One region of the Pseudalkalibacillus sp. NRS-1564 genome, then DNA from elsewhere that is predicted to be linked to it. Evidence: a T-box and tRNA genes for the amino acid it is inferred to sense, from the RefSeq annotation. Region 1 holds a T-box; the other holds one or more tRNA genes.

What was found. A T-box is a leader RNA that pairs with one kind of tRNA and senses whether it is charged. The one in region 1 lies ahead of ACIFPW_RS10355 (valine--tRNA ligase), so its partner is inferred to be a tRNA-Val.
Region 2: it encodes a tRNA-Val, which carries the amino acid that the T-box ahead of ACIFPW_RS10355 (valine--tRNA ligase) is inferred to sense. The anticodon was not compared.

The regions. Positions count from the first base shown of each region.
Region 1 is NZ_JBITPM010000019.1:78,389-94,449, reverse strand. It holds gene minC (septum site-determining protein MinC) at 1-523, opposite strand, end outside; gene mreD (rod shape-determining protein MreD) at 565-1,110, opposite strand; gene mreC (rod shape-determining protein MreC) at 1,107-1,985, opposite strand; gene ACIFPW_RS10395 (rod shape-determining protein) at 2,002-3,039, opposite strand; gene radC (RadC family protein) at 3,142-3,813, opposite strand; gene ACIFPW_RS10385 (Maf family protein) at 3,866-4,444, opposite strand; gene ACIFPW_RS10380 (SPOR domain-containing protein) at 4,694-5,689, opposite strand; gene ACIFPW_RS10375 (hypothetical protein) at 5,859-6,032, opposite strand; gene ACIFPW_RS10370 (prepilin peptidase) at 6,432-7,187, opposite strand; gene ACIFPW_RS10365 (sensor domain-containing diguanylate cyclase) at 7,550-9,259, opposite strand; gene ACIFPW_RS10360 (bifunctional folylpolyglutamate synthase/dihydrofolate synthase) at 9,372-10,667, opposite strand; gene ACIFPW_RS10355 (valine--tRNA ligase) at 10,724-13,366, opposite strand; T-box leader at 13,481-13,705, opposite strand; gene ACIFPW_RS10350 (hypothetical protein) at 14,065-14,889, opposite strand; gene ACIFPW_RS10345 (hypothetical protein) at 14,877-15,029, opposite strand; gene ACIFPW_RS10340 (hypothetical protein) at 15,029-15,892, opposite strand; gene spoVID (stage VI sporulation protein D) at 15,962-16,061, opposite strand, start outside.
Region 2 is NZ_JBITPM010000039.1:38,830-54,890, forward strand. It holds partial or broken gene ACIFPW_RS17770 (BrxA/BrxB family bacilliredoxin) at 1-84, shown strand, start outside; gene ACIFPW_RS17775 (OsmC family protein) at 144-584, shown strand; gene ACIFPW_RS17780 (rhodanese-related sulfurtransferase) at 811-1,779, shown strand; gene ACIFPW_RS17785 (hypothetical protein) at 1,815-2,678, opposite strand; gene ACIFPW_RS17790 (toxic anion resistance protein) at 2,696-3,766, opposite strand; gene ACIFPW_RS17795 (glutaredoxin domain-containing protein) at 3,982-4,224, shown strand; gene ACIFPW_RS17800 (acyl-CoA dehydrogenase family protein) at 4,264-5,415, shown strand; gene ACIFPW_RS17805 (cell wall hydrolase) at 5,557-6,171, shown strand; gene ACIFPW_RS17810 (kinase-associated lipoprotein B) at 6,246-6,641, shown strand; gene ACIFPW_RS17815 (rhodanese-related sulfurtransferase) at 6,741-7,643, shown strand; gene ACIFPW_RS17820 (NRDE family protein) at 7,702-8,457, shown strand; gene ACIFPW_RS17825 (hypothetical protein) at 8,586-8,741, shown strand; tRNA gene ACIFPW_RS17830 (tRNA-Val) at 8,939-9,014, shown strand; tRNA gene ACIFPW_RS17835 (tRNA-Thr) at 9,044-9,119, shown strand; tRNA gene ACIFPW_RS17840 (tRNA-Leu) at 9,125-9,209, shown strand; tRNA gene ACIFPW_RS17845 (tRNA-Arg) at 9,218-9,294, shown strand; tRNA gene ACIFPW_RS17850 (tRNA-Ala) at 9,299-9,374, shown strand; tRNA gene ACIFPW_RS17855 (tRNA-Ser) at 9,394-9,486, shown strand; tRNA gene ACIFPW_RS17860 (tRNA-Gly) at 9,492-9,565, shown strand; tRNA gene ACIFPW_RS17865 (tRNA-Glu) at 9,573-9,647, shown strand; gene ACIFPW_RS17870 (transporter) at 9,772-10,098, shown strand; gene ACIFPW_RS17875 (YpjP family protein) at 10,425-11,066, shown strand; gene ACIFPW_RS17880 (hypothetical protein) at 11,120-11,347, shown strand; gene ACIFPW_RS17885 (hypothetical protein) at 11,322-11,489, opposite strand; gene ACIFPW_RS17890 (YuzB family protein) at 11,539-11,775, opposite strand; gene trxB (thioredoxin-disulfide reductase) at 11,968-12,909, shown strand; gene ACIFPW_RS17900 (Hsp20/alpha crystallin family protein) at 12,944-13,387, opposite strand; gene ACIFPW_RS17905 (thymidylate synthase) at 13,538-14,332, shown strand; gene ACIFPW_RS17910 (dihydrofolate reductase) at 14,329-14,811, shown strand; gene ACIFPW_RS17915 (YitT family protein) at 14,857-15,690, opposite strand; gene ACIFPW_RS17920 (GntR family transcriptional regulator) at 15,845-16,061, shown strand, end outside.

The sequences.
Region 1 (16,061 bases):
ACTGAGATGGCTTCATAACAGATGCCGTAATCACGGCATTTATATCGCCATAAGCCCCTGCATGTGCGATGCCTCTAAGCGAACCCATTACGAATATATTCCCTGCAGCCATTACGGTGCCACCAGGATTAACGTCGCCAATCAAAAGAAGGTCTCCTTCTACTTCAAGTACCTGTCCGGAACGAACGGTTCTCGAAACAGATGTTACAGTTGTTCTTTTTCGCTCTGCTTCCGCTTCACTCCGAGAGATGACATTTGAATCAATCCGATCAACTTCAAGGTTTTGCTTAGATTGAATCATGGCACGAAGCTCTTCTTCTTGTTTGTCTGTTAAATATCGATTACCCAATTTAAGGGTAACAGTAATCGTATGACCTTCCGTCTGCTGTATATGACGAGCGGAAAGTTTTTCATCAAGTTCATTTATAACATCACGAAAAGCGCAAGAATCATCTAGAATCAGATTCAAGCCATCTTTCGTTCCTTTAATCGTGACAAAATGCTGTGTTTGCTTTTGTACCATAGACAATTTCATTCACCTCAACATAGAATAATTCAACGTTGCTAAAGGAAACTCCTTCTTTTGGCCTGATTTTCTTGTCTACGGTTTTCCGATAAATCATCCAGCAACCGTTTAACAGGATAGTAAACAATAAGCAAAAAGATTCCATTTAAAAGTAATGAAGGAAGATAGCGTTTGTAGAAAAAGGAAGAGAAAGAAAGATCCGTTACATTAATAAGTGAAAATAGTTCATACACATAGAATTCCACCAATGAAACGCCCAGTAAACCGAGGATAAGCGTTGTAAACCAATTCAGGTGAAATACTTTCGATAAATAACCGATTATGTAGGCTGCAACAGACATTCCAAACATATAGACACCAACAAGATCCGTGTAGATCAAATCGTGCAATAGACCAAATACGACACCGTACACTACACCATAAGCAGGGGAGAGAATCATTCCAATCATAATCACAATCACCGTAACAAAACGTGGGATTAATTGAAATTCAAATCCAAATTGCTCAGGGGCAAACACCTGAAAAACGGTACCTTCAAGAAGAAAAAGAACAAATAGCGTTCCAATTAGAAGAAAACGCCTCATTCCTCTTCACCTTCTCCGTCATCAGGCGTAACATCCTGCGCTCCACGATCGATTACCATAACATTGTTAATATCATATAAATCGGCCGCTGGTTTCACATAAGCCGTCTGAGTCGTTCCAACGTTGTCTGTTTCAACATCTACAATTTCCCCGATGACAATACCTCGTGGAAAAATGCCTCCATTACCTGCCGTAATAACAGTTTGACCTTTTTCAACCTTTGTATCTACTGGAATTTTCGAGAACATAAGCACTTCTTTTTCAGTATCATAACCTTCTATTGTACCGAAAACGTTCTTATCTTCTTGAGTCATAGCAGCGATTCGATTCGTCCGGTCTACATCACTCACTAGCTGGACAGTCGATGAAAAAGGCTGAATGTTTTTCACTTTACCGATTAATCCATCCGGTGTGGCAACAGCCATATCCGCTTCTACCCCGTCCTGTTTACCTTTATCAATCGTTAATAAATCATTCCACCGATCTGGAGATCTTGCAATCATATTTGCGTGAAATGTTTGATAGCTAGCTAACCCAGTTGATGAATCGATGTTTAATTCGCTTTTTAAGTCTTCATTTTCCTTCTTCACTGTTTTGAGCTCTTCTGAGACAGCAACAAATTCATTAAGTCTCGATTTCAATAGCTCATTTTCTTCGTACATGTCCTTCATATCACCAATACTCTCAAATAAACCCGCTACTGAATTAGCGGGTTTATAGAAGATTGATTGAAGCCAGCCAACGGAATCTTTGAAAAATTGCTCCGGCATCGTGAGAGCATCACGTTCTTTCATAGACGTCCCAATTAACGCTACAAGAATAATGATACTGACAAGTAATACAATGAGTCGTTTATTCGAAAAAAATTGTGGCATGCCTTACACCTTCCAACTACTTCTGTTTTGAGCGGGAAGTAATACCAGCTCTAGATTTGAACAGATGAATATTTTCTAGCGCACGCCCAGTACCAATCGCTACGCACTCAAGCGGATTCTCAGCTACAATAACAGGCATTTTTGTTTCATCGCTAATCACCTGATCCAAGTTACGAAGCAATGCACCACCGCCTGTAAGAACAATTCCACGATCCATAATATCTGCTGCAAGTTCTGGCGGTGTTTTCTCAAGTGTTACTTTAACAGCTTCCATAATGCTATTAACCGTATCACGAAGAGCGCCCGACACTTCATCAGCGGATACGCTGATCGTCTTTGGAAGACCCGTTACAAGGTCACGTCCACGAATATCCATCGCTTCAATACCTTCTGTCGTTCCAGCAGATCCGATTTCAAGCTTAAGCTGTTCAGCTGTACGCTCACCAATCATTAAATTGTATGTTTTCTTCACATATTGAATGATAGACTCGTCCATCTCATCACCAGCAATGCGAATCGATTCACTTGTAACGATTCCACCTAATGAGATGATCGCAACTTCTGTTGTTCCTCCACCAATATCGACAACCATACTACCAGTTGGTTCCCAAACTGGTAGATCAGCTCCGATTGCGGCTGCAAACGGCTCTTCAATTGTATAAGGTTCACGTGCTCCAGCTTGACGAGTTGCATCTTCTACTGCTCTTTTTTCGACAGCCGTGATCCCTGAAGGTACACAAACCATCACGTTTGGCTTACGTGCGAACACAGAACGGTTTTTCTGTGCCTGTTGAATAAAATATTTTAGCATTGTAGCCGTTGTTTCAAAATCAGCAATAACGCCATCTTTCATTGGACGAAGTGCAACGATATTACCCGGTGTACGTCCAATCATGTTCTTTGCGTCGTTTCCGACTGCTTCAATAGAACCTGTATCTGTACGAAGTGCCACAACTGATGGCTCTCGAACAACAACGCCTTTTCCTTTTACATATGCCAGCGTATTAGCTGTACCTAAATCTATTCCCATATCTCTTGAAAATCCACCAAACATTTATGTTAAATCTCCCTTCAATTCAAGCAAAACTCATAAATATGATTATACTGCATCAGTATTGAAAACGGTAGTGGGAATACGTGCTATCCCACGTCCGATTTATACATACCCTTTTTCTTTTAAACTAATAAACTTCTGATCTCCGATAATAATATGATCTAGCATATCAATACCAAGCATTTTACCACATTCTGCAAGACGTTTTGTCACTTCAATATCTTCTCTGCTCGGTGTTGGATCACCGCTCGGATGATTATGAAAACAAATTAATGAAGCTGCCGACCGCCTAAATGCTTCACGAAAGACCTCACGCGGATGAACAATCGATGCGTTTAGACTTCCAACAAAGACAGTTTGACGATGCAGTACCTGATTCTTCGTATTTAAGTATAAGCAAACAAAATGTTCTTGTGATAGGAAGCGCATGTCTTCCATCACATAATTCGCACCATCTTCAGGAGAACGAATCGTATAGCGCTCTTCTAATTGAAGGCGGCTAACTCTTCTACCGAGCTCCATCGCTGCGATTAGCTGAACCGCTTTAGCAGTTCCAACGCCGTTTAGAGACGTTAACTCTTCAATACTTGCATCTTTCAGAAGTCGAAGTCCTTCAAAGTTCTGGATAATGCGATAAGAAAGCTGAAGTACTGACTCCTGCTTTGTTCCTGTCCTGAGGATAATAGCTAATAATTCTTGATTGGATAAGGTCTCAGGACCATCCTTCATCAGACGCTCTCTCGGTCGCTCTTCTTCAGGATAATCTCGAATCATTAAAGGTGTTTTCAACAACACGCTTCCTCCCTGGATTCATCTTCATGACTGACTACCGCTGAATCTCCGGAACAATTCCAAACGCACGAAGCTCTCGTAGCGTTTTCGAAATAGGAAGCCCTACCACACTATAATAATCACCATGAATTCGCTTCACAAAGGCGGCACCGAAACCCTGTATGCCATAACCTCCCGCTTTATCAAAAGGCTCTCCTGTATCCAGATAGTTCTCAATCTCCTGATCTGTTAACTCCCAGAATTCTACTTCAGTTGCTTCAAAGAATTGAGAACTTCGTTCACTGGATAGAATGGCCACACCTGAATAAACGACGTGAGATCGTCCTGATAAGGCTTTAAGCATCTGCCTCGCATGCTCGCGGCTATCAGGCTTTCCAAGGACCTCATGGTCGAGTGTAACAACCGTATCTGCACCTAGCACGACAGCATCTGAAGTATTTGTATACACTTCATTTGCTTTCCCTAAGGCAAGCTGTTTCACAAGTTCTGAAGGTGGGACAGATTGAGAGAGATGCTCTTCAAAGCGGCTAACGATAATCTCAAATTGGAGATTCATTTGATCTAGAAGTTCTTTTCTTCGTGGAGACCCTGAGGCTAAGACGAGGCGCTTCATTTTACCACCCTTTTTGTAAGTGATTCATAAGTGGGAAAAGGGCTTGATAACAGCTTATCAAATCCCTTTTCTTTCCACAATTTAATTTTCTAACGTTCCTCTACATTTTTCGTTTTCTTTCGTTTCTGTATGTGCATACAGTTTAAATTTGTTTAATCTTATTTTAATTCGTTAAGAAAAAGTCATTAGGGAGGGTCGCTCCCAATACTCATATCGTACCGTTAATTGAGAATCTCCGCAAATAACTGATTATTTCAACCTTTCCACTACATTTTGAAATGCTACCATCCCGTCTAATAAATGCTGCTGAGCAACCCATAAAGACGGTACTGTTTCGTCAGAAGCGTACATTTCAAGTTCCTCCAAAGCACTGTTCAGACTTTGTTCAAGCTCTTTCCCGCCGATTTTATCCCACTCTTTTCTCCCCGAGCCACTCTCATTCCAGGCTTCAACTTCTTTTTTTATGTCACTCATTTCAGCTTCTTTCAGCTTTCCATCAGATAATGCGACAAGATCTAGCGTCGTTAATTTTTCGAGCAACGCTTTACCTTCCTTCATCTGACCCGCCATTTCGTCACTCACAGATGCTTTCTGACCATCAATCGACCACACCTTCTTATAGACATCCTGTCCTTTTCCTTCATAATAAGCTCCAAGTGCATCCTGTCCTTCAGCAGAAGGAGATACACCTATAAACAAATAGTATTTCTCTCCTTTAAAAATAGCTGCCGGAAATCCATTCTCTTTTAACTTGTCTTGAAACTCCTTCGCAGACTCCTCTGTTTCATAAGCTCCAGATTGAACTACGTGAAAATCTAATGATAAGTCCAAATCCGTGGTCGTTGTAGCTACTTCTTCATATCCATCATCTATCGTCGCCACGCTATCCCCACTGAATACCATTAATAAACCAAATCCAAATAAAATCCCAAGAATAATAGCAAAAGCAGCGGAAGCCACCACTTTCTTTTGTAGTGTAATAATAGGTTTCTTATTAACTAAGTGTTTTTTCTTTTTGCGTCCAACTGGGAGCCTTGGACTTTTCTTTTCATAAAAAGCTCCAGCTTTTTTTTGAATGTGCCTCTTTTTAAGTTCTATTATTTTCCTCGAATCACGCCGTTCGGGTAAAATCCACTCAAATTCCTTCTCCTCAGCTGCTGCGCTTTCTTCTTTATGTGTTTCGGGAGGCTCGCTTTTCTCTTCATCATTTAATCGAATTGAAATCGTCCGTCTCTCCTTATCCATAATCATCCTCCTCGGTACCGGCTTGTACTACAGTCTATGAATTCTGACGAAATACTAGAACTGAAAATACTAGAGTAGATCAGGATACTTCAGACGATAAAAAGAAGCCTCCGTTAACTGACAAAGGCTCCTTCCACTTGCTATATCACTTCTCATTATAAAAACATCATTACTCCGAAGCTTCTTCTTTATCAACCTTTTCATACAATGGATTGTCTTTATCTGCAGATTCTGGAAAATCAATCGATGGCGTTTGCTCTGCTAGATCCGTTAAGGTTGGAATGTAAAAAGTAGCTACATCAGCCGTATATATTAACTCATTTTTCTCAGCTTCATCTAGCAACACAGCATCCGTTTCACTAATCTACTTATAACCAAAACAAAATTCAGAAAAAGAAACGTTATGATCGCCTCAATTTAAAGTTACAAGTAGCCTCTAATGTCATCTTTAGAAATGGCCCGCCGAATCTTCTCATGACAGAGAGCAAGAAAGGCATCAGGCACAAGAAAAAAAACCGCTTCCCTTTAATACCCCACTCTTCTAAAATCACGAAGAGCGTATCACACTCCATAATTTTCCGTCCTTAACAAACCCTTCAGGTATAAATCGTTCCTGATAAGAACGAATCCCCATCGTAGAAGGCGCGAGCTCTACCACCCGAATCACATGATCATGCAGAATCAAACTAATCTGCTTTGTTTTTGGCTTGAAATTAAAAAGTCCTATCGTTTATTCCCTCCATCATGAAAGAAAACTAAAATACCAGCGCAAAATTTGTTCGCCATAAAAATGCGTTATGATTGCCCCTAGCGCTATCGATGGCCCAAACGGAATGTGCTGCTTTCGCTTTACTCTCCCAGTCGATAGCGCTGTTACGCCAATGATCGTGCCACATAAAGTAGAAAAGAAAAACACAAGAAGTAATTCCTGATAACCAAATACGAAGCCTAGTACCGCAAATAATTTAATGTCACCGCCCCCCATTCCCCCTTTACTAATAACAGCAATGAGAAGGAGTAATAAAAATCCTCCAGCCGCTCCAATAAAAGGGCTATACCACGGATCCATTGGAACAAGGATTCGACCAACAATAAAGTAAGCAGCAAAAAAGAGAAGAATACGATCTGGAATAAGCATATAGGTGATATCTGAAACAAAAATAATCACAAGAAGCGAAATCAATCCATAAGAAATGATCAATTCTTTTGACCATCCCACTAAAAACGGTGCAATCGTAAAAAGAAGTGCCGTAGCGAATTCAACACTGGCGTAAATAGGTGAAATGCGTGACGCACAGCCTTTGCATTTCCCGCGCTGGAATAAATATGAGAAAACCGGCACAAGCTCAAGCGGTGAAAGCTCTCGTTCACATGTTGGACAGGATGAGCGAGGGGCCACAATCGATCGTTTGACAGGCACCCGCAGACCTACGACATTATAAAAAGACCCAAGCGCAAGCCCAACTAGAAATAAATAACTATGTAAAATGCCCCCCATATGTTCCCCCCTCTTCGAAAGAGTTTAGTAGGTTAAGAAAAACGGTATGTATATAAAGTGATTTCAGGATTAATAGTTGTTTTAATGCTATTAAAGTGAAACGAAAATCATCTTACCCATATATCAACAAATATCAGAAATGCGGTTATGGCTATTTCCAACAAAGAAATTTTCAAGAAAATGTACCCCATCGACTACAAATCACTTACCAGCCAATGATACGCAGAATATCTCCCTACTTCAAGACCGTACAACCCTGTGTTTTAAGTAAATTGTTGGACCCGTTCCAGTTGAACGTTCCAAAAGGAATTCTTATAAAACCCCCGTTCTTTACAATTTGTGAAGAACGGGGGTTTTCTTATTTATCCAACATAGCTCGCAACACGGTTTCGCCCCTGCCGCTTTGCTCCAGTGTACATCGCTCGATCCGCGTTTCGTATCAACGTTTGCGCATCCTCTCCCTGATCAGGAGCCGTGGCCACACCAATACTAGCCGTTACGTAAATAACCTGGCGATTGCCGTTATCGAGATCATTATAAATTTCAAATGGACGATCCGCGATCGAACATCGTAAATCTTCTGCTACTTGAACACTCTTCTTATGAGAATGATTTTCTAGCAAAACGACAAACTCTTCTCCACCAAATCTTGCAACGGTGCCTCTGCCTCCAATTTCTTCTTCAAGTCGATTTGCTACCCCACAAAGCACTTCATTTCCACTATGATGACCAAACGTGTCATTCACTTTCTTGAAATGATCCAGGTCGAGCAGAATGATAGAGAACGGATCAGGCGTTTTGTCAAAACGCTTGTATTTCTCATCCAATAACTCCCCAAAAAACCTGAAGTTGTATAAATTCGTTAATGGACATCGTTCACTTCGCCTTTTCGTCTCTTCATAATGCCTAGCATTATCAACAGCAACGGCTAAATAGTTAGCTAGTATTTGCAGGACAAGAATGTGATGTTTCTCATAAGAACGGACGCGGTCTGAAGCAAGAGTAATGATGCCTACAACATTTTTATTCCGCTTCATTGGGACGGAGATTACTGAGTTGGCAGCATCAGAAAGCACACCTTCCGTAAGATTCTTCCACTGAGACCTCTTCGTATACAAGCGGCTTCGTCCGCTTCGCCACACCCTTGAACTGATACCTTCCTGGTATAGGTTACTTTCTTCTTTTGAAACGATGCCACGCTCATTCTCATATCGTTTAATAACCGTTAGTCGCTTCACATGTTCGGCATCCATAATATAAGCATAATCCACAAGAAACATATCTTTCACTTCATTTAAGAAGACATTTAATATTTCATCAGTATCGAGAGATTGTGTGATTTGCTGTCCTATTTCACTTGTCTGCTGAAGAAGATTATTTACTTTTTGGCTGGAATAATAGAGCCTGAGCATAAGAGAAGCCAGTATAAATGGTACGCCTACAAAGAAAATAGCGACTGTACCTAGATATGTATGTAGCATATATAGTAAGAAGCCAACAGGAAGAGTCACCCCAGTTGATATCGCTTCCCAGAGCATATCTTTACCAAAAAATTTAGTATCAGCTTCTTTGTAAATATAAATTTTTAAAAAATGTAGGAGAATTTGATTTACAACTATAAGCGATAAGATGTATGCAATTGAAGGAACGAGCTGCGTAATCGCATCACCAGAGAATTCACCTACTGAACCACCGAGTAAATAGAAAAGTCCTCCGGAAACGAGTGAAACAAGCATAAACATCAGCATGTTAACAGGATAACGATGACTATCTTTTTTTGTGACACGTAAGTTTAAAAGAAAAACGAGTATCGCTAACTGAGTTAAGATCATTTCGACAAATAGACCATACCTTAAGAACACAGCAAGCGAGATCCCCTGGATAAAAAAAAGGTCAGTCCCCTTTACATTAATTGGCATCATAGCAACAACAGCAAGAAGCACAAACAATGCAAGAACATCTGCCCAATTTCCTGATAATACAGGAGGAAAGAAATAGAACGTTGCAAAAATGAGTAGTGGCCAGAACAAAAGCCATACCAACCAAACTTTACGTTTCATTAATGCAGTCAATTGTTTCCCCCTCCATCTTCCAAACTCAGGAAGAATATTTTTCCATATTAATGTGGTTAAGTTCTATTTTAGCAAAAAATGGCGAAAAAGTCCTAGCTTTTTCTATAAAATTCTAATTTTTTAGAAAACGGCGAACTTCAGAGACAAAGTAAAGAGAGCCCGTTATCAGAAGCAGGTCATTTTCAATCATCTCATCCATCATCACCTGGATGGCTTTCCGCCAGTTTTCCTCATATCTCTTATTAGCAAAAGTCGCTTTATTCGACAACTCCTCACCTGATATAGCTCTTGGAAATTCAAAGGTAGTAAACGAAATAGTCTCAATTAGAGGATAAAGTGGTTTTAGCATCGATTCAATATCTTTATCACCAAGAGCACTAAAGATAACATGTATGCGTGTCTCAGGGTAATGCTGCTTAAGCGTGTTAGCAAGACTTTCGACACCTTCCGGATTGTGCGCACCGTCCACAACAATAGTCGGATTTGAACGAAGCTGTTCAAATCGACCTGGCCACGTTGCTCTCTCCAGTCCGCGCTGAATCATATCCTGTTCAATATGTAGACCATAGAAAACACGTAAATATTCAAGTGTCATAAGCGCTGCGCCTGCATTTTTTACCTGGTGCTCACCCTTCATCTGAATGTGTAGATCTTCTAGTTTACGGTAAGGTGATTGAAAAGAAAAACGCTCCCCTTCCTTATCACTCATTTGCTCCTTAACAGAAAACTCTTCATTCAATCGATAAATTTTCGTCTTTTTCGATTTGGTCGTTTCATGTAAAAGAGTGAGCACCTCTTCTTTTTCAGCAGTTGTCACAAGAGGAACCCCTGACTTAATGATCCCCGCTTTTTCATAAGCAATTTGCTTAATATCACTCCCAAGGATGTGCGTATGATCGTATCCGACATTTGTAATCACACTTACAAGCGGGTGAATAATATTGGTTGAATCAAATCGTCCGCCAAGACCAACTTCCATCAAAACAAGGTCTGGATAGGCAATTGTCCCAAAATATAAGAGAGCGATAACCGTAATCACTTCAAATTCAGTTGGTGACCCAAGCGGAGAGACAGCAGCCATCTCAACAAGAGGCTGAACACGATTGCATAGAGCAACTAAGTCTTCTTCATTAATCGGTTGTCCATTAATAGCGATTCGTTCGCTAAACGATTCAATATAAGGAGAAGTAAAGCTTCCTACTTCATATCCTGACTCTTCGAGCACCGTCCGCAAGTACGTAACGGTTGATCCTTTTCCGTTCGTTCCGCCAACGTGTACCGTTTTTAACCGTCTTTCTGGATGATCGAGCTGATCCAGCATCCATTCCATACGCTCTAAACCTGGTTTTATGCCATGATTTAATAAACTATGAATCCAACTCACCGCTTCGTCATATGAGTGAAACATGCGTCCCGCTCCTTCCTTAAAAGAAGACGAATCTCTAAAAGAGATTCGTCATTTTCTTATTTTTTTAGTTCGTTTATACGAGCTTCTACGTTGCTTCGTCTCTCAAGATAATCCTTTTCTTTCGCTCGTTCTTCTTCGACGACTTTCTCAGGAGCTTTGCTAATAAAGCGTTCATTAGCGAGCTTCTTCTGAACACGATCAACTTCAGAATCTAGCTTCTTCATTTCTCCTTTTAGACGCTCGATTTCTTCATCAATATTGATTAACCCTTCAAGCGGCAAGAATAATTCAGCTCCAGATACAACAGCCGTCATCGATTTTTCCGGTGCCTGAAGTTCCGCTGAAATAGTCAAGGTTTCTGGGTTACAGAAGCGTTCGATGTATTGACTATTTTGCTCAAGCTGTTTCTGAGTATCAGCTGATTTCGGCTTAATACGAAGTTCAATCGGCTTGCTTGGTGCCACATTCATTTCAGCTCGAATGTTACGTACTGAACGAATAACTTCCGTTAGAAGCGCCATATCAGCAGCAGCTTCTTGGAAGTGAAGTTCTTCGTTCTTTACTGGCCAGCTTGCAACGGTAATCGATTCACCTTCATGAGGAAGGTGTTGCCAGATTTCTTCAGTAAGATAAGGCATGAATGGATGCAGAAGACGCATCGTTTGATCAAGTACATAAGCTAGAACAGAACGAGTTGTTTTCTTAGCTACTTCGTCTTCACCATAGAGCGGTAGTTTAGCCATTTCAATATACCAATCACAGAAGTCATCCCAGATAAAGTTGTAAAGGTAGCGACCCACTTCACCAAACTCATAGTTATTAATCAGGCGCGTCACTTGTTCAATCGTATCGTTTAAGCGAGTTAAAATCCATTTATCAGCTGTCGATTTTTCACCTGTTAAATCAAGTTCTTCATACGTCATGCCATCCATATTCATTAAAGCAAAACGAGAAGCGTTCCAAATTTTATTAGCAAAGTTCCACGTAGACTCTACCTTTTCCCAATAGAAACGGAGATCCTGACCTGGTGATGAGCCAGTGGATAGGAAGAAACGAAGGGAATCAGCACCGTACTTCTCAATGACATCCATTGGATCGACACCGTTACCGAGCGATTTACTCATCTTACGTCCTTCAGAATCACGTACAAGTCCATGAATGAGGACGTCGTTAAACGGGCGCTGCTCTGTAAATTCAATACCCTGGAAGATCATACGAGCTACCCAGAAATAAATAATGTCATAACCCGTTACTAGAACGTTTGTTGGGTAGAAACGGTTAAAGTCTTCAGCGTCTTCGTTTGGCCATCCCATTGTAGAAAAAGGCCAAAGCGCTGAACTAAACCACGTATCTAGAACATCAACGTCTTGCTCCCAGTTTTCAATATCAGCTGGCTCTTCCAGTCCAACGTGGATCTCTCCAGTTTCTTTATGATGCCACGCCGGAATACGATGCCCCCACCAAAGCTGTCTTGAAATACACCAGTCACGAATGTTCTCAATCCAATTTAAATACGTTTTTTCAAAACGCTCAGGTACAAAGTTCACTTTGTCGTCTGACTTCTGAAGAGCAATCGCCTGCTCAGCAAGAGGCCCCATTTTAACAAACCACTGTGTTGAAAGATAAGGTTCGACAACAGCACCGCTTCGCTCAGAATGACCTACGGAATGAACGTGCTCTTCAATGTTAAATAAGATTCCTTTATCCTGTAAATCTTTCACAAGTTTCTTACGGCATTCAAATCGGTCCATGCCCTTGTACTCTCCGGCATTCTCATTCATTGACCCATCTTCATTCATTACGAGAATGCGCTCAAGGTTATGACGGTTACCAATTTCGAAGTCATTCGGATCGTGAGCTGGAGTGATTTTCACAGCGCCTGAACCAAATTCCATATCAACGTAATCATCCGCAACAATTTCAATTTCACGACCTACAATTGGCAAAATCGCTTTCTTGCCAACTAGGTGCTTGTAGCGCTCATCTTTTGGATGAACCGCAATACCTGAGTCACCTAGCATTGTTTCAGGACGCGTTGTTGCAATTTCGATATGTCCTGAGCCATCTGCAAGAGGATAGCGCATATGATAGAAGTGACCAGTTACTTCCTGGTGAATAACTTCAATATCTGAAAGGGCCGTTTTTGTTTGTGGGTCCCAGTTGATAATATATTCACCGCGATAAATTAAGCCCTTCTCATATAGCTTCACAAATACTTCACGTACTGCATCAGAAAGACCGTTATCAAGTGTAAAACGCTCTCTTGAATAATCTAGAGAAAGACCAAGCTTCGCCCACTGGCTACGAATAAAATCCGCATACTCTTCTTTCCATTCCCACGACTTCTCTAGGAACTTCTCTCGGCCAAGGTCATAGCGCGAGGTACCTTCTTCGCGGAGCTTCCCTTCAACTTTTGCCTGTGTCGCAATCCCAGCATGGTCCATTCCTGGAAGCCAGAGAACATCATATCCCTGCATACGCTTTACACGCGATAGAATATCTTGAAGCGTTGTATCCCAAGCATGCCCGAGGTGTAGTTTACCTGTAACGTTCGGCGGGGGGATTACAATTGTATAAGGTTCTTTATCTTTATCACCTGTTGCCTCAAAAAATTTGCCATCTACCCAATACGGGTACCATTTCTGCTCTGTTGCCTTCGGGTCGTACTTCGTCGGCATCGTTAGCTCTTTATTCGCCATTGTCACTCTTCCTTTCCATTCAATAAGTCTCAGGACATTTCTTCGGCTTTCCTTGTTCTCTTTCCACGAAGGTGTAAGCTTTTTAGACAACAAAAAAACTTCCTCCATCCTTAGGAAAAGGACGAAAGAAGTATTTTCGCGGTACCACCTTTATTTACAGCTAAATAAACGTTAGCTGTACGCTTCATTCGAATAACGGGATTACCGGATTCTCCTACTACTCGTTCAGAGAAACAGCTCAAGGGCGACTTCGAATGCTACGATCCTGAGAAATCTTTCAGCAAATGACTTCTCTCTCTGAAGGGTTCACATTCTACTACTCCCTATCTTTGCCTGTCGACTATTTGTATCACTAAGTTTACCTTTTTGATTCGAGATCGTCAAGATCATAAGAGCCCTTTTTCTTAGCTTAGCCAGTTCGCTCCCGCCTTAATCACCCAATTCCAACTTCCCACATAGTCTATTTGTAACAATAGCTGAAAACAAAGGGGAATACCTGATATGAAAAAACGGTTTGGTGGAATGAATCGCTTTCAGATCCCACCCTCGTTATATAAGTTCAGAGATATTTGCGCTCAGTTCGTACCTCTGTTTATTGTGTTTCAAACGATCCGAACAATCCTTTTTCCAACATCTATAGATGTACTCATATTAATAATCCTTGTTGCCTTAGAAGTGTGCTTTTACTTTGAATGGATCTAGAAGCTTTCTAGAACGTTATTTATCCCATTCATCACTTCTATTTTTTTCGTAAATAGGCGGACATGCTTAATATGTGGCCATTGTTGTCGGTTTTCATTAAATAATGACACGCTATTAAAAACCGACTCTGGAAAATATAAATAGCTTGCAAGAAGCTCCTTTTCCTCATCATTAAGAGAAAATTGGGCTTCATATCTGGCAAGATGAGCAGTTGTGGCAGCAGGGTTGAATTGAAAAGGTTGAATAGATGAGCGAATAAAATAAGCAACATCCCTTATAGGAGTATCGCTAACTGACTTTTCGAAATTAATGAAATACCCTCTCCCCCCGCTTGATACATAATGAGAAGGAGAGCATTTTCCGTGACAGAGAACACTTCGATACCGTTTTGTTTCCAGAATTTGCTCATACCAGTCATCTAATCTTCTTTTCGCGAGCTCACAATACCTCATCAGCATGTGAAAATGTGATACAAAGGTAAGCTCAAATGGCGAAAGATAAATGCGTTTTTCAATTTGACTTACGTATTTCTCCATTTCAAATTGTCTACTTTCTCTTAATAAAACCATTTTCTGATACGACTGTTTGATCACTTCTTCAGAAAAAGCTTGCTCTTTAGCAGTATAGCCATGTAATTCAGCTAGGTTATGAACGAGAAGCTCATTTTTCTGAGCAGGACTTGTTTCCCTTTCATCTACCCATGGCGTTAAATAAACGATGTTGTTCCCTTGATAAACGAAGGAATCCCCATACTTTGTTCGAACAAGCGGTACATAACCTTCGAATTTCAGCTGTTTAAACCGCTCCTCTAGATAAAGCATACGATCCATCTGTTCTTTACTAAGCTTCGTTTTTTTAAAGCAAACGTGCCTCTCTCTGTTTCGATCTTTGTGATTTTCCCCATTTGTACAACCCGTTCAGGATATAAATCATATTGAAATAAGAGTGCTGGATCGCTCATTAGAAGGTAACCCTCCTATCTGAAAGGGAGAGCTCAAGTTCCCTTAACATATCTCTATTTGCTTCCCACTTATCAATAAACTCTTTCATGACCTGATCAGGGTCATTCATATTCGATTGCAATGCCTGAATACACTCCTGCCACTCCCATGGAGCAAAAATAGCCTGAATAAGTCTGTGTTTCATATCGTCTTCCACGCCATTCACTAACGCTTCAAAGCATTTTACAAAATGATGGGAGTTTTTAAGAGCATACCAGGATTGAACTTCTTTCCTAATAACTTCGGAAGCAGAAACAGGTGATTCGTCGCTACTTTCAAAGTAGATTTGGCCTAAAACCTCTTTTAAAACTTGGTGAGTAAATGGAATGAATGGAAGCGAATAACACACCTCAAAATTCAGACGCTTTTTCACTTCTGGAATAAGGTTAACAAGTAACAAGTATTGTTCCTTATACGTTAATTTTATAGATGATAACTCTTCTAACGTCTTACGATAAGGGAAATCTAATGTAAGAGTAGCCTTCTCATCTCCGGTACTTAGTAGTGTCGCAAGTAAATATCCTTTCATTTCAGGAACGACGTCCAATGGGTAAACTTCTTCTACATGATCATGTATAGTCAAATAATCGTTTTCTATTCGGATAAATCCTTTCCCTTCACTTGTTCGAATCATTCGATTACAAAGAAGTCCATGTTGAGAAAAAAGACGGTCACGGAAGTTGAGATGATACTCAAGCAAATCCCGATCCCGCCAGTATGATAGTTTTCTTTTACCTAAATGGGTCATGATCAATTGTGGTTTCTCTAACCATTGGACAACTTTTAGATCATACTTCTCTTCAATGATCGCTACGAGATCCATTTCAATTACCCCTTTATCCCCTACCTTATTTGCAACATTCCAAAAGGTAGGGGCAGCAAACAATTTAAGTTATCGATTGACAGGAATATATAAGATCTGTCCTTCCTTCACTTCATCTTCCTCAAGTCGATTAACGCGCGCAAGATGACTTGGTAGGACTCGATAGCGT
Region 2 (16,061 bases), on a different contig from region 1:
TTCATTCCTAGAGAAGAAATTGAAGATCATGAAGTGGAAGAAATCGTTGCGAATTTGACAGGAGCTTTTGAACAATATTGTTAAAGACAAACTCCACTCACTCGAGTGGAGTTTTGTCTCTACTTAATGGGAGGGAATTGAGAATGGATCACATATTTGAACTACAAGGAAGCTGGAAGGGTGGACTTTCTGGCGAAGGTAAGATTCAGACTGAAAACCTAACAACAGAAGTATCGATCCCTACGTCGATGGGCGGCGGAGAGAAAGGAACAAATCCTGATGAGTTACTGTTAAGTTCATCAGCCGCTTGTTATTTCATGACCATTGGACTTTATTTGGAGCGTAATCACATTCCTTTCGAAGATGTTAAAATTTCCTCTAAGCTTAAAGTAAGTGGTGACGGAAAGCTGCACGTAGAGTCAATTCACCATTACCCAGTCATCTATCTTGCGGAAGAGCCGGATGAAGAAATGACAGAGCGTATTCATTCCATTGCTCATCGTGCAGAAGAGGGATGTATGATTACAAGAGCGATTAAAGGAAATGTTAATGTAGTTGTAGAACCAGCTATAAAAAAAGTGTGAGGTTTTTCACTGTCATAAACTTTTTACTGTAGTATGCTAACAACGTCGTGTTTTTTGGACATGCTCATCTTAGGAGAAAATGGTCAATCTATCGAAGGAGCTAACGGAACTTATATGAAAATGGAAAGCACACTCTTTGCATTTCTTGAGAATTTTATTATAATAATATTTTGGAACGGAAGAGTGACTGGCCACACGGTAACAGTGAAATAAAGGAGATAGAAGTATGAATAAAGACTATCGCGTATTATTGTTTTATAAATATGTACAAATTGATCAACCGGAAGAATATGTAGAAGAGCATCTTGCCTTCTGTAAGGAGCACAACCTGAAGGGAAGAATTCTAATTGCGGAAGAGGGCATTAATGGCACTCTTTCTGGAACAGTAGAAGAAACGCAGCAATATATGGATATGATGCATGCGGATGAGCGCTTTGCTGATTTGTTCTTTAAAATTGATGAAGCGACTGAACATCCATTTAAAAAAATGCATGTTCGCTTTAGATCAGAGCTAGTGACACTTAGACTTGATGATGATCATAATCCGAATGAAGTTGGCGGAAAGCACTTGAAGCCAGCAGAGTGGCGCGAAGCGATGCAACAGGATGATGTGATTATTCTTGATACCCGAAATGATTACGAGTATGATGTCGGTCATTTCCGTGGTGCCATTCGACCAGATATTAAGAATTTCCGAGATCTTCCTGAGTGGGTTCAAGAAAACCTTGCAGACCAAAAAGATAAGAAAATCCTAACCTACTGCACAGGCGGGATTCGCTGTGAAAAGTTCACTGGCTGGATGGTTAAACAAGGTTTTGAAGATGTTAACCAGCTTGATGGTGGAATTGTTACTTATGGTCAGGATGAAGAGACGAAAGGTGAACTATGGGATGGACAGTGCTATGTGTTTGATGGCCGAATAACTGTTCCGATTAATCAAAAAGACCACACTGTGGTCGGTAAAGATTACTTTACGGGTGAACCTTGTGAACGCTATGTTAATTGTGCAAGGCCTGAATGTAATAAGCAAATTATTACATCTGAGGAGAACGAGCATAAATATTTACGAGGCTGTTCACATGAGTGTCGCACATCGCCACGTAATCGTTACGTAGCAGAGCACGGATTAACTCAAGAAGAAGTCGATGAGCGTTTGCAAAAACTCATGCAGGAGCATATCGGGCAAGAAGTATAATCGAAAAAGCTAGCTGTCCATTTGACAGCTAGCTTTTATTTGTCATATCTTATTTTGTTTACTTTAAGAAGGTGATCTACCTTGGAGAGACGGTGCTTTTCAATTTTCTCCATGTATTCATGAAGCGCTAACTCCATCTGACAAAGAGCTTGAAACAAATCGCGATGGCGTAATTCTTTGTTTTCTTGTGAAAGTGCGATATATCCTGTAAGTAAATCTGGCAGTTCAGTTGAAAGCATTCTCTTCACAATATGACGTTCTTCAAGGTCAAGCGGTTCAAGTTCGGGTGAGATTTGCTTGAATAATTGAATGAGTCTAACTGTTCTAGAATGAATAACCCCGTTGATTAACGAATGTGTCGAAATTCGTTCAAGCCGATTAATCTGTTCCTTCAAGAGGGGATCAATTTCCTCTGTTTCTGATTGGGAAGCAATGGATCCTAGTAACGCTAAATCTAAAAGCTTCATTCGTTGAAAAATTCCTGTGAAAAATGGTGATCGTTTTATACTGCGTTTGATGATTCGACCTCGATCATTTATGAGAATGGTACCTTGTTTACATTTACCTGCGTCTTTTTTCTCAATGATTTGTCGTTCCCATTGGATAAAAAACTTCTTAGGAGTTGACGTTCTGTTTTTTTGACTATCATATCCAGAGAAAAGGATGAGATTTCGCCTGATTTTTAAATAAATCGTAAAACCTCTCTCAGTACGCTTCCATTTTTGTGGCTTATTCTCCGAAGGATCGAGTTTATCTATAAATTCATCTAACAATTGTTCAGCATATGAAAGGAAGCTTGTGGTGCTCGCATCCTGAAGAAGTGATGCTTCCACCGTTTTAAATTGCGGTGGTAAAAGCTTTTCAAGCCACTGGGGTTCAGAAGAATCGAAAAGCCCCATGCCATTACCTCCTATCGTCAAAGTCGATCGGCTGCCTCAGAGAGCTGTTTCTGCCTCTCTGTTGAGCTATCTAATTTGGATTTCATTTCTTTATTTAATTGATCCATTTCTGTTATAAACTTCTTCCCACTATCGATAATACGTACGTTTGATTTTTCTGTTAAATCAATGGCTTCAAACACATCTTGATAAGCTTTGCGGAAGGATTCAATCGCAATCGCTGGCTTTTCAAGTGTTTTAACCGTTTCTTCTGTATTTTGTTTCAGCATCTCAGCGTTTTTCAGAAGCATCGATTCGGTTGCCTGGTTCACATTTTGTACAGCTGAAATCACTTTTTGTTGGTTTCCGAGAGCCAGCTGAATGGAAGCTGTTACGGTAATGATGTTTTTGGTCATCGTCACTGCATTAAAAATAGCTTCTTCTAGCTTTTCGTTGTTTTCCATGATCAAATCAACCGATGCCATGGATTGTCTTAAGACCATGACAGCCTGTGACATATTTTTCACTCGGCTAACGACTTTTTGTTGAGCCTTTTGTAGGGGAAGAGGGTTCTCTTTCCATTCGTCTTTAGCGGCTTCCTCCTCAAGCATCGTCATAAGCGTCTGACCTAGCTCCATTTGATCTTCCAGTCCGACAATGCGGTCTTTTGCTACATCCTTTAGTTCTTTTAACATAACATTATCTTCTTGTAGCTTATCTTTACCAGTTAAAAGTGATTCAACAATAACTTCTACTTGGGATTCGACCGTTTTGTATTTCTTCGCATATTGCTCGACTTCGTTTCGCCCCATTACTCGATTTAGCAGTTTATTGAATTTACTCTTTTGCAAATAAGAGGGCTCTAAGTCTGAGACATGCTCTCTGAGTTTGTGTAAGTTATCAGGTAAGTCGTTATTCGGTTGGTCAATCATTCCCTTTACAGGACGCTTCAATGCTTCAAGGGATTCCCCAGCGTTGCGCTGGGCATCTTCACCAAGCCCTGATAATGACTGGAGAATCTTATCTGTATCGTCTTCATGATAAAAGCTTTGAATGATCTCTTCAGCCTTTTCACGTTGTGAGTTGATTTTCTCAGGTTGATTACTCATATATGTCACTCCTTCAATTGAATGAATTCGTTAAATTATTCTTCTATCATTCTATACGATTAGATTTCGTGAAAAGTTTCAAAACACCTTCAGCAAAACAATTCCCTTTGAGTGAATCGAGCAAACTCACCTAACTGAAATAGTTGAAAGATGCAAAGTAGGGTGGTATGTTTTAAACGGAATTACTTGTAAATTAGTGATAGGAAGTGAACAAAATGAAAAAAGTCAAATTGTATACACAACCGGCATGTCCACCATGTGAGTTTGTGAAAAATTATTTTCAAATGCATGAAGTGAAATATGAGCTACTAAACATAAAAGAAAACGTTGCTGCGCGCAATGAATTGATTCATGATCACGGTTCTATGTCTACCCCAACGATTGTCATCGACGGCGAAGTCATTATTGGATTTGAACAGGAGCGTATTGATGAACTTCTGAATATTCCATCATCTTGATGATAGATTAATGACTTTGGTGAAAGAGGGTGTCTTAGAATGATTGATAAATTTGTTCGAAATGAGCGTGATCATAAGCTGCTCGAATTAGCTAATAAACATCGAGCAGAACTTAAGGAGAGTGCCACACATATTGATCAGGAAGCGTATATTCCTGATTCCATTATAGCAAGTATGAAAGAATCAGGCTTTACTTCACTTACGATCCCTGAAGAATTTGGAGGTGGTGGTCTTTCTCTTTATGAGCTTGTCCTTGTTCAGGAAGAGCTTGGTAAAGGAGAAGGGTCTGGTGCGCTATCACTCGGCTGGCATCTAGGAGTACTTAAAGATTTAAGCGATCGAAGGCCATGGAATGCTTCAACTTATGAAAGGCTTTGTCGTCATGTTGTGGATGGTACGCTCATAAATCGAGCTCAAACAGAAGAGGAGACAGGTGACCCAACTCGAGGTGGTATGCCTGCTACGATCGCGACTGCGGTCGAAGGAGGATATAAAATAACTGGTCGAAAAACATTTACAACATTAAGTCCTCACCTTAATCAAGTGATTGTCAAAGCAACGTGCGAAGGTGTCCCTACAGATTTCTTAGTGTCCATGAGTCAAGAAGGTGTAGAACTTGAAGGGACTTGGGATGTGCTAGGCATGAGAGGTACCCGTAGTGATGACCTTGTATTGACTGACGTATTTGTTCCTTCTAATGCGCTCCTTGAAACTTATGATAAAAATCGGAAAACAGCTTCATTACCTCCGGCCTGGTTGCTCCATATTCCCGCTGTATACATGGGAATAGCAGAGGCAGCACGGGAAGAGGCAGTTCAATTTGTGTCTTCTTACCAACCGAACACACTTGATGTGCCACTAAAAGATGTACCGCACATTCAAGATAAATTTGGACGAATCGGACTTTCATTAATGGCAGCACGTCATTTTCTATATTCGGTTGCAGAGCAGTGGGATCGTTACCCAGAAGAGCGGATGAACATGCAGGGACAGCTTTTCGCTGCCAAAACGCAAGCAATGAACGCTGCACTGGAAGTTGTTGATCTTTCAATGCGTATTGTAGGAGCACGAAGCTTAATGAAGAAGAATCATCTGGAACGACTTTATCGAGACGTTAGAGCGGGGCTTCACAATCCTCCGAGTGATGAATTATCGTTACAAGTTCTTGCAATGAAGCAATTTCAAGACTAATTATCTTACTCCTTCCCTTTTGGAAGGAGTTTCTTTTTGTTCTCATATGTGGAAGACATCCCTGTGACTCCCTATTGAAAGGGACCTGTCCTTCCTCTATCCTTTATGGCGTGGCAAAAAGCTACTGAAAGGATGAGATATATGAACAAAACGATCATTGCTATGATGATGATGAGCCTCTTTTTTGCTCTGTTTTCTGCACAAACTCATCAGGTAGCGGCCGTATCATTGATGAAAGTAAAGCCTAAGATTGAGAATGAGGTTAATGAAGAAGTTGTATTAAACGAAACTTTATCTGAACCAGAAACGAAACAGGAGGTTGCCTTATTGCTTAACCTTCCTGTTAAAAATATGAATGATGTTAAGAAAGTAACAAAGGATCAATTTACTGTATCGAACTATTCTGTAGAAGAAATTGAAATGTTGGCCAAATTGGTTAATGGAGAAGCAAGAGGTGAATCGTTTGAAGGGAAAGTAGCGGTAGCTGCTGTAACAGTGAATCGAACACTTTCTGCAAGATTTCCAAATAGCATTAAAGAAGTGATTTTTGAAAGTGGTGCTTATACTGCAGTATCTGACGGTCAATATGATCAAAAGCCAGGAGCAGAATCATATAAGGCTGTCTATGCGGCCCTTAGTGGTAGAGACCCAAGCTCAGGAGCTTTGTTTTATTACAATCCTGATATTGCAACAGACGATTGGATTCGTACAAGGCATATCATCAAAGAGATTGGGAAACATGTCTTCACAAGATAAAATCCTCCTGATAAAGGAGGATTTTATGATATCATCGACGTGTACACACAGTTAGATGAAGGAGTGAAGCGACTATGTCAGAGAAAAAAACGTTTCAGCCAGGAGAAATAGTAACGGCAGGTTATAAAACGGGGAGATATATTGGAGAAGTCGTCGATATGAAGTCCCCCAAAGCTGTGATTAAAGTTCTTGCTGTCATCAAGCATCCAACTCAGGGAGACCTTCATAATCCCAAACAGCTCGATGTTCCTCTTTTTCACCAGCGAAAAGCGTTAGCCCAATTCGAGAAAGCGCTCGTTCCAATGTCAGCCATTAATCATTACGAAGGAAATATTCCTGATTATCATGATTCACTCAAGGAAGCGCTTGAAACACAATCCGCAGAGCTCAAGCACGAAGGCGGAAGATGGGCCGAAGCATCTCTTATCGAAATCGAAAAGCTTAAAGACGACTACTTCCCATCAAGGTAATCTTCTTTACATCAGACTTCGAATCCGGTAAGATATAGTATTGATTTAGGCTCTTGGATTAGAGCTTGATTGAAGAAGACGTAAAGGGTGGTTTTTGATTTGCAATCAGAAGCTTCAGCATATCAAGTGCTGTTATATTATCAATATGTAGAAATAGAAGATCCGGATTATTTTGCTCGAAAGCATCTTAAGTATTGTCAATCACTCAATTTAAAAGGTCGAGTCCTTGTAGGCAAAGAGGGCATTAATGGAACGGTTTCAGGAACCGTTGAGGATACTGAGCGCTACATGGACGAACTAAAAGCAGATGAACGCTTTCGTGATATGGCTTTCAAAATTGATGAAGCAGAAGGTCATGCCTTTAAAAAGATGCACGTACGTCCGCGCGAAGAAATTGTTTCACTAAAGCTTGAGGAAGATGTAAACCCGAAAGAAATAACCGGGAATTATCTTGAGCCAAAGGAATTTATGGAAGCATTAGAAGATGATGATGTAATTGTTATCGATGCACGAAATGATTATGAGTACGATATTGGTCATTTTCGCAATGCAATTCGTCCTGATATAAAGGCTTTTCGTGATCTTCCAGACTGGATTGAACAAAATCTTTCGGACCAAAAAGATAAGAAAGTACTAACTTATTGTACAGGTGGAATTCGCTGTGAGAAATTTTCTGGTTACTTAATGAAAAAAGGTTTTTCCGACGTTTCACAGCTTCATGGAGGAATTGTAACGTATGGTAAAGACCCGGAGGTACAGGGGAAATATTTTGATGGCAAGTGCTTTGTATTTGATGATCGTCTTGCTGTTAATGTAAACCGTACCGATGAAGATACAGTTGTAGGGAAATGCTATCATTGTGAGGAGCCAGCAGATACTTATATCAATTGTGCTAATGTACAGTGTGACAAGCTTCACATCGTCTGTGATTCTTGCAAAGATGAGTATAACCATTATTGTTCTTCTGCATGTGAAGAAGAAGTTCGTATGATCCAATCGTAACGCAGCGGCTAACGCTGCGTTTTTTCTTACAGTGAAACAAGAGAGGAGGCGCGTTAAGATGTGCTTAATTGCTGTAGCTCAAAATGTTCATCCTACATACCCATTTATACTCGTAGCCAACCGAGATGAATTCTACGAGCGTCCAACAAAACCTGCGAACTATTGGGAAGATGTACCAGAACTACTTGCGGGGCGTGATTTAAAGGCTATGGGAACATGGCTAGGGGTTACAACAAACGGAAGAATTGCAGCCCTTACGAATTATCGAGAAGCGAATGAGCAGCCTAAAAGTCTATCAAGGGGTGATCTAACGGCCGATTACTTACGTGATCATCAATCCCCATTATCATACCTAGAAATGGTTCGACAAAAGAAAGATCAGTACAATGGATTTAATTTAATCATAGGAGATTTTAAGAGCCTTTATTATTATTCAAACCGGCAGGATCAAATTTCAAAACTAGAGAACGGTGTTCACGCTGTAAGTAATCACTTACTGAATACGAGCTGGCCAAAAGTTGAGCAGCTTAAAGAAGAATTAAAACACTATTTAAGTGCAGAAAAGAACCTCGATCAAAATCGTCTTTTTGAAATGCTTTCTCATGCTGAGCCTGCACCTGATTATTTATTACCACAGACAGGCGTGCCGATTGAATGGGAAAGGATGCTTTCACCCGTTTTTATTAAGTCGGATCATTACGGAACGAGGGCGCAAACTGTTATTATGGTTTCACAAAATGGAGAAGTTACTTTCGTTGAGAGGTCAGGAGAAGATCAGGAAAATTATTACCAATTTAATTTTGATGGAGCATAATTGCGCTCTAAGTGAATAAATTATGTGTTACCTGTAACTTTTGCCGATAGATCGATGGTGAAAAAGAATCGGGTTTAACAACAGAAAAATAGGGTATTGAGAATTATTACTTATGAGGAGGGGTTTTTTTGAAAAGAAAGCGTCACTATGTTGAAGATCAGCTTTTGCGGGAATCAACCGACATGAAAGAGTACCGAAAATATGATTCTGAAATGGTGACTAAAAAAAGACCAATACTCCGCCAAAATAAAAAGAAAAAACCACTTATTCAAACGCCAGTATAAGCAGGGGAGAGCGCTCCCTGCTTTTTTTCTATGTCAAAAATAGAGTGCTTAACTATGGGGAATAATTTTTTTGTGAAAAAGGGTTGTGTTTTTTTGGGGTCGGTGATAAGATAGGTCTTGTCCTTGAAAAAACACATTGAAAAAAGTGTTGACGAGGCAAAAGAAGATATTGTATAATAATGAAGTCGCTGTTTAATGGAGGATTAGCTCAGCTGGGAGAGCATCTGCCTTACAAGCAGAGGGTCGGCGGTTCGAGCCCGTCATCCTCCACCATTTATTTTTGATGACTTTCATTAAATTATGCCGGCCTAGCTCAATTGGTAGAGCAACTGACTTGTAATCAGTAGGTTGGGGGTTCAAGTCCTCTGGCCGGCACCACACATGCGGGTGTGGCGGAATTGGCAGACGCGCTAGACTTAGGATCTAGTGTCTTACGACGTGGGGGTTCAAGTCCCTTCACCCGCACCATAGAATATGCGCCCGTAGCTCAATTGGATAGAGCGTCTGACTACGGATCAGAAGGTTAGGGATTCGACTTCTCTCGGGCGCACCATATTGGGGCCTTAGCTCAGCTGGGAGAGCGCCTGCCTTGCACGCAGGAGGTCAGCGGTTCGATCCCGCTAGGCTCCACCATATATATTTTCATGTTTTTGGAGGAATACCCAAGTCTGGCTGAAGGGATCGGTCTTGAAAACCGACAGGGGCTTAGTCGCCCGCGGGGGTTCGAATCCCTCTTCCTCCTCCATCTTTGCGGGTGTAGTTTAGTGGTAAAACCTCAGCCTTCCAAGCTGATGTCGTGGGTTCGATCCCCATCACCCGCTCCATTTTTTTGGCCCGTTGGTCAAGCGGTTAAGACACCGCCCTTTCACGGCGGTATCACGGGTTCGATTCCCGTACGGGTCACCAACTAAATTTCCATAGACTTTTTGACTCAAGCATACTCAAAGAGATGCTTTTTTGTTGTTTTCAATTCGGTACGTCTCATCAGAATACAGCATACAGTGACTGTATAAGAGAGGGGATGGACCGAATGTATTATGAAGAACATGAGCACATTGCTTATCATTATGACAACACAGATGCCTACCGTCAGCAACCCGTAGCTCCAACATCGAGCCCACCAGCATCACCGCCTCCTAGACCACAGTCAGCACAAGCTGGAACATTTGCTGTAGATCCGGGATCCATTAGAAGGTGTATGTATCGGTTTACTTATATTTGGATGAGAGGCGGCAATTCATTTTGGTTTTGGCCAGTTTATGTAGGGCGTACTTCTGTTTCAGGGTTTCGCTGGACCGGTAGAAGGTGGGTGTATACAGGCATAAGTCTGAGAAGAATTGATATGTTTACTTGTTAATAGATGGAGCGCTTACATGAAGCGCTCTTTTTTAAAGGCTCTTTCGTAGCCATTGTTGCTATAGTGGGTGAATTTTCGCTCAGGGATGCTCGTTTTTCGCGGGGCAGGCGGTTAGCATCCTTCCGCTCCAATCAGCGAAGTTTAGTGTTTAATTCAACAATTGTTTCGAAAGCAACAATCTTTTAAAAAAGAGCCTTTTTGAATGAAAAGCTTCGTTACCATAGCCAAATGAAAATTAATGAAAAATCGTCTAAACTTCTGGCTTTTTTGAGAAGATCATGCGAGAATGATACTAACTATTGATCTTCGAAAGTCAGGTGCACATAATGAAATTCCCTCTTTGGATGAGAAAGTTATTTGTAGCATTTGTTGCTGTTATTACGCTTGGAACTGTGGTTCCTACTGGATATCTAGCAGATGACAAAACAGAGTCATCAGAAAATTATCAAGAAGAAAACCATCTTCTTATTGAGCCGAGGGACGAGCCTGATAAGGCGATAGAGCCTCTTGTTGATCAGTATGATTGGCCCATCATAGCTCAGGACGCTTCTTCTTCTGAACTCCTGACGCATTTTGTAAGCTATGCAAGCAATCAATCCGAGCAACTCGGGCTAACAAAATTCGGTGAAACGATCTCAACTCGAGTCGGTAACGAGTATCGAGATGCAATTGTACCTAAAATGACAGAAGCGATCGCTACCTCAGTGGAAAATCTGGATGAGGATACATTAAGGTCACTTCGTTTGACGGACAACCCTTCTGGTGGATACGGAGAACGTATTCTTCATGTATATAATCAACAGAGTGGGGAAGACTTATTGCGTTTTCATGTGAGAAGAGATCATCCCCCACAAGATGGCTATTGGTTTAATTTTCATTACCATGCAGCGAATGATGATTTTGAAGAACATTATGAAGTAGGTAAGATTTATTGGGATAAAAACACTCCGCCTAAGTGGCTCTCGTAAGAGAGGTGCGCGGGGTGTTTTTGGTTGGAGATTAAGGGAGGATCACAACATAGATGGAACTTGTACAATGTATTAGAGATGTTTTCGAAGAAGAGCCTTTAACCGGCTCAGAAAGTGTATTGAATCGTAAATTATTTAAGGAAGGTCATTTCTATCCAGTTTATAAAGATGAGCATCATAGCTGGATTACGCTTGATGATGAAGGAGAGCAGCATATTATTGCTACCGGCACCTCACTCAATGAAGACTTCTGGTTTACTTTTCGGTTTCGCATAGCATAATAAAAAGCCGCATAAAGCGGCTTTTACTTTTTTTAGGGCGCGCATTTTGCGGGCCTCTTTTTTTATTCATAAGAAGAGCGTCTTCGCCTTCTTTTTCACCTTGCACACCGGCTTTCGGATCATACGCGTTTCGATTTTTCATGTAAGCTCCTCCTCTAATTGGATTCACTTATTAGTATGTCCAAATTCGGTTAAAACATCGGATTTTCTTCGATGAACTGGTAGACGTTATCAACTAGCTCATCGGGCGTTTCGGCAGTAACGCGCTCGCCGTTAACGAGACAGTAAATATCCTGGCTACAAAGTGTGCAGTGACCAAGACAAGAATATTCGAGCACATCAAGATCTGTATCTTTTTCTAGTTTTTCCATTGCTTTATGTGAACCGCTCGAAAGATTGCTCATGCAGAATTCAACTATTGGATTCATCTTTTATTCACCTCGGGTTTTCCTTACTATTACAAGACTGTTTCTATTCTATCAAGAAGGTGTGAAAATGAACAACCATTTGCATAAGATCAAGAAACAAATTGATGGATACCCATATAATTTGTAAGAGAAGGGTTTATTTCTATATAATTAGGAAAAATAACATAATGAAGTCGATAGAGGAGGGTCATTATGCATAAAGCAGTTATTGTAGGAACAGGACCAGCGGGTTTAACAGCAGCCATTTATCTTGCGAGGGCTAATATGGAGCCGCTCGTCATTGAGGGACCGGAACCTGGTGGTCAGCTTACGTTAACAACAGATGTTGAGAACTTTCCCGGTTTTCCAGATGGCGTTCTCGGTCCAGAATTGATGGAAAATATGAAGAAGCAGGCGCTTAGGTTCGGCGCTACAATTGAGCGAGGATGGGTGAAGGATATTGATTTTAATGAGCGTCCCTTTAAATTAAAAACAGATACTCTCGGGGATATTATGGCGGAGTCTGTTTTGATTTCGACTGGTGCTTCAGCAAAGCTTCTAGGTATACCAGGAGAATCAGAGAATATGGGTCGAGGTGTGAGTACATGTGCAACGTGTGACGGCTTTTTCTTCCGTGGTAAAAAAATCGTTGTGATTGGTGGAGGAGACTCAGCTATGGAAGAAGCGACTTTCTTAACGAAATTCGCTTCAGAAGTTACTGTTCTTCACAGGAGGAAAGAACTTCGCGCATCAAAAATTATGCAGGAGCGTGCTCGCTCTAATGATAAAATTAGCTGGAAGCTGAATGCTTCCCCGCTAGAGGTTGTAGCAGAAAACAATAAAGTGAGCGGTATTAAAGTAAAGAATAGTGATACGGGAGAAGAGGAGTTCGTTAAGACAGATGGCATATTTGTTGCGATTGGCCATCGTCCAAACACTGATTTTCTCGCGGGTAAAATTAATATGGATGATAAAGGTTACGTTCAAGTAGAACCAGGAACGACAAAAACGAATGTCCCTGGTGTATTTGCATGTGGAGATGTACAGGATTTCACTTACCGTCAAGCGATCACAGCAGCAGGCACAGGGTGTATGGCGGCTATGGATTGTGAGCGGTTCCTTGAAGGAAACGCCTTTATAGACTGGAGTATGTAAGAAGAAAAAGCGCAGGCCTTGGCCCTGCGCTTTTTTAGTCGATGTTAATATAATTCGAATCGGTACGTATGCGATCAGATTTGGGTATTTTAATTTCTAGAACACCATTTTCGTATTTTCCTTTCACATTTTTCATGGAAAAGTGAAAGGGAAGCTTAATGGTGCGACTAGTACTTGAATAGGATCGTTCTTGTTTGTAATATTTTTGTTTATCGTTTCGTGACTCATGAAATTCTTTAGATTCAATGGAAATCCGGAGACCATCTCCAAGTGGTTCCACTTTAATTTGCTCCTTTGTGATACCAGGTAACTCTGCTTCAACAATAAATGCATCCTCCGTTTCATAAAGATCAACCCGAAACGACTGAGCTGGTAGAAGATTCGCAAATGGCTCTTTAAAGAAATCATCAAAGGTGTTCATCCAATTTTGAATAGCAGGGTCTTGAAACAGTTTGGGCAATTTATCGCCTTTCGCCATGGTTATTTCATCCTTTCCAACATTTCTGTTATACAGTATGTTTGCCCAAGGAAAATGTGCTTTTTGGCTGTTTTTTACATACAATTCGCAAGTTACTTCTCATCTTTCTTCATGTTACAATGGTCATTAGAGAATTGAAGGAGGAGTACGATGAAGACTTATTTGCAGCTATGCGAAGAAATTTTACATAACGGAACTAAGAAATCTGATCGGACAGGAACGGGGACGGTCAGTGTATTTGGACATCAAATGAGGTTTGATTTACAAGAAGGTTTTCCAGCTTTAACTACCAAAAAACTTCACTTAAGATCAATCATTCATGAGCTTCTTTGGTTTTTAAATGGAGACACCAATGTAAAGTATCTTCAGGATAATGGTGTGCACATCTGGAATGAATGGGCTGATGAAGATGGTGAGCTTGGTCCAGTTTATGGTCATCAATGGCGCTCGTGGACGGGCGCGGACGGATCAACCGTTGATCAAATTGCAAAAGTAGTTGAGCAAATTAAAACTAACCCGAATTCAAGAAGAATGATTGTAACAGCATGGAACCCTTCAGAAGTCGATAATATGGCTTTACCTCCATGTCACTGTCTTTTCCAGTTTTACGTTGCTGATGGGAAGCTTTCTTGTCAGCTTTATCAACGTTCTGCTGATGTGTTCCTTGGGGTGCCTTTCAATATCGCTTCCTACGCGCTTCTCACAATGATGATGGCGCAGGTGTGTGATTTAGAGCCAGGTGAATTTATTCATACGCTAGGTGATGCACATATTTATAACAATCATATTGAGCAGGTCAACCTTCAGCTCACTCGTGAACCTAGAGACCTTCCAAAAATGAAAATTAATCCAGACGTGAAATCAATTTTTGATTTCTCATTTGATGATTTTGAGTTAACGGATTACAATCCTCATCCACATATTAAAGGAGAGGTGTCGGTATGATATCATTTCTTCTAGCAATGGATGAAAAGCAGTTAATTGGGAAAGACAATGATCTGCCTTGGCATTTGCCAGCTGATCTCGCTTATTTTAAACGCATGACGACTGGAAAATCGATCGTTATGGGAAGAAAAACATTCGAATCAATTGGCAAAGTGTTACCCGGCCGTGAAAATTATCTAATTACTAGAAAAGACCTGGAATATGAAAAGGTTACTGTACTGCATTCTGTAGAGGAGTTTCTGGAACTTTCAAAGCGTGAAGAAAAAGATTGGTTCGTTATAGGTGGCGCTGAAATCTATCGTCAGCTGCTTCCGCATGCTGATCGCCTGTACATTACTGAGATTCATGAATCGTTTGATGGAGATACTTATTTTCCCGATTTCTCTCAAGATGATTGGAAAGAAACTTCGCGCGAAAAACATTCAAGTGATGAGAGAAATAAACACGCTTTCGATTTTGTCGTTTACGATCGTAACTAAAAAAATCCCCCGGTGAAATGCTTTTCACTAGGGGGATTTTTGCTTTTATGTTTTAGGAAATGTAAATCCTTCTCCAAAAACATCTCTCACGTCATGCACAACGACAAAAGCTTTATCATCGACTTTTTGAATCATCTTTTTAAGAAGGAAAAGCTCCTGTTTATTAATGACAACGTATAAGATGTCTTTTGATTCATTTGAATAATGTCCGCGAGCATTAATAACCGTTACGCCTCGGTCCATTTCTTCACTTACTTTCTCTGCAATGGCAACAGTACTTTGAGAAATAATCGTTACGGCTTTACGCGTATCAAATCCGTCAATTAAATAGTCCAATATTTTTGTGCTAATATAGATGGAAATTCCGGTATACATCGTATTTTCGATCCCGATGACGACGGAAGAGCCGAGTACAACGAGAATATCAAAAACAAACATCGATGTACTTACGCTCCACCCAAAGCTTTGGTTAAGCATACGGGCAACAATTGTAGATCCACCAGTAGTACCACCTGAGCGGAGAACGAGACCGAGACCAATCCCGATGAAAACACCTGCAAAGACGGTTCCGAGCATAATATCAAGCGGCTGACCCATTCCTTCAGTTAATTGTATAAATAATGAGCTAAAGAAGATCGCAAGCATCGTATACCAGGTTACTCGTTTATTCAGTACCTTATATCCAATGGCTAAAAGCACAGCGTTCATAACAAAGTTTGTAATCCCTGGTGACCAATCAAGAATATAATAAAGCGTCATCGATATGCCAGTTACGCCGCCTTCACCTAGTTCGTTTGGAATCGCAAACCAGTTCACACCAAGCGCAAAGAATAACGATCCGATAATAATTAACGTTATTTCTTTTCCAGTATTGTTCATGTCATCACTCCGTTCTGTTCCTCAATACGTAGGATAATATATCATAGTGGTTGAAACTGGACAAGATTGTTCAACAATATTGTTCGAAAGAAATGTGACTTCCTTTTTTTTATGTTAAAATAATGGAAAATAGAGTATGGGCGGGTCTTAAGACATGCGTAAAGAAACAGTTGAACAAAAAGTGTATCAACTAATAAAAAATGCGATATTAACGAGACAAATCGCTCCTGGGAATCAGCTGTTTGAAAGTGCTATTGCTGCTAAAGTCAATGCTAGTAGGACGCCGATTCGAAGTGCTATTACGAAACTGGAAGCAGAGGGTCTTGTGACTGTCGTTCCGAATAAAGGAGCATTTATCGTTCAACCGACGA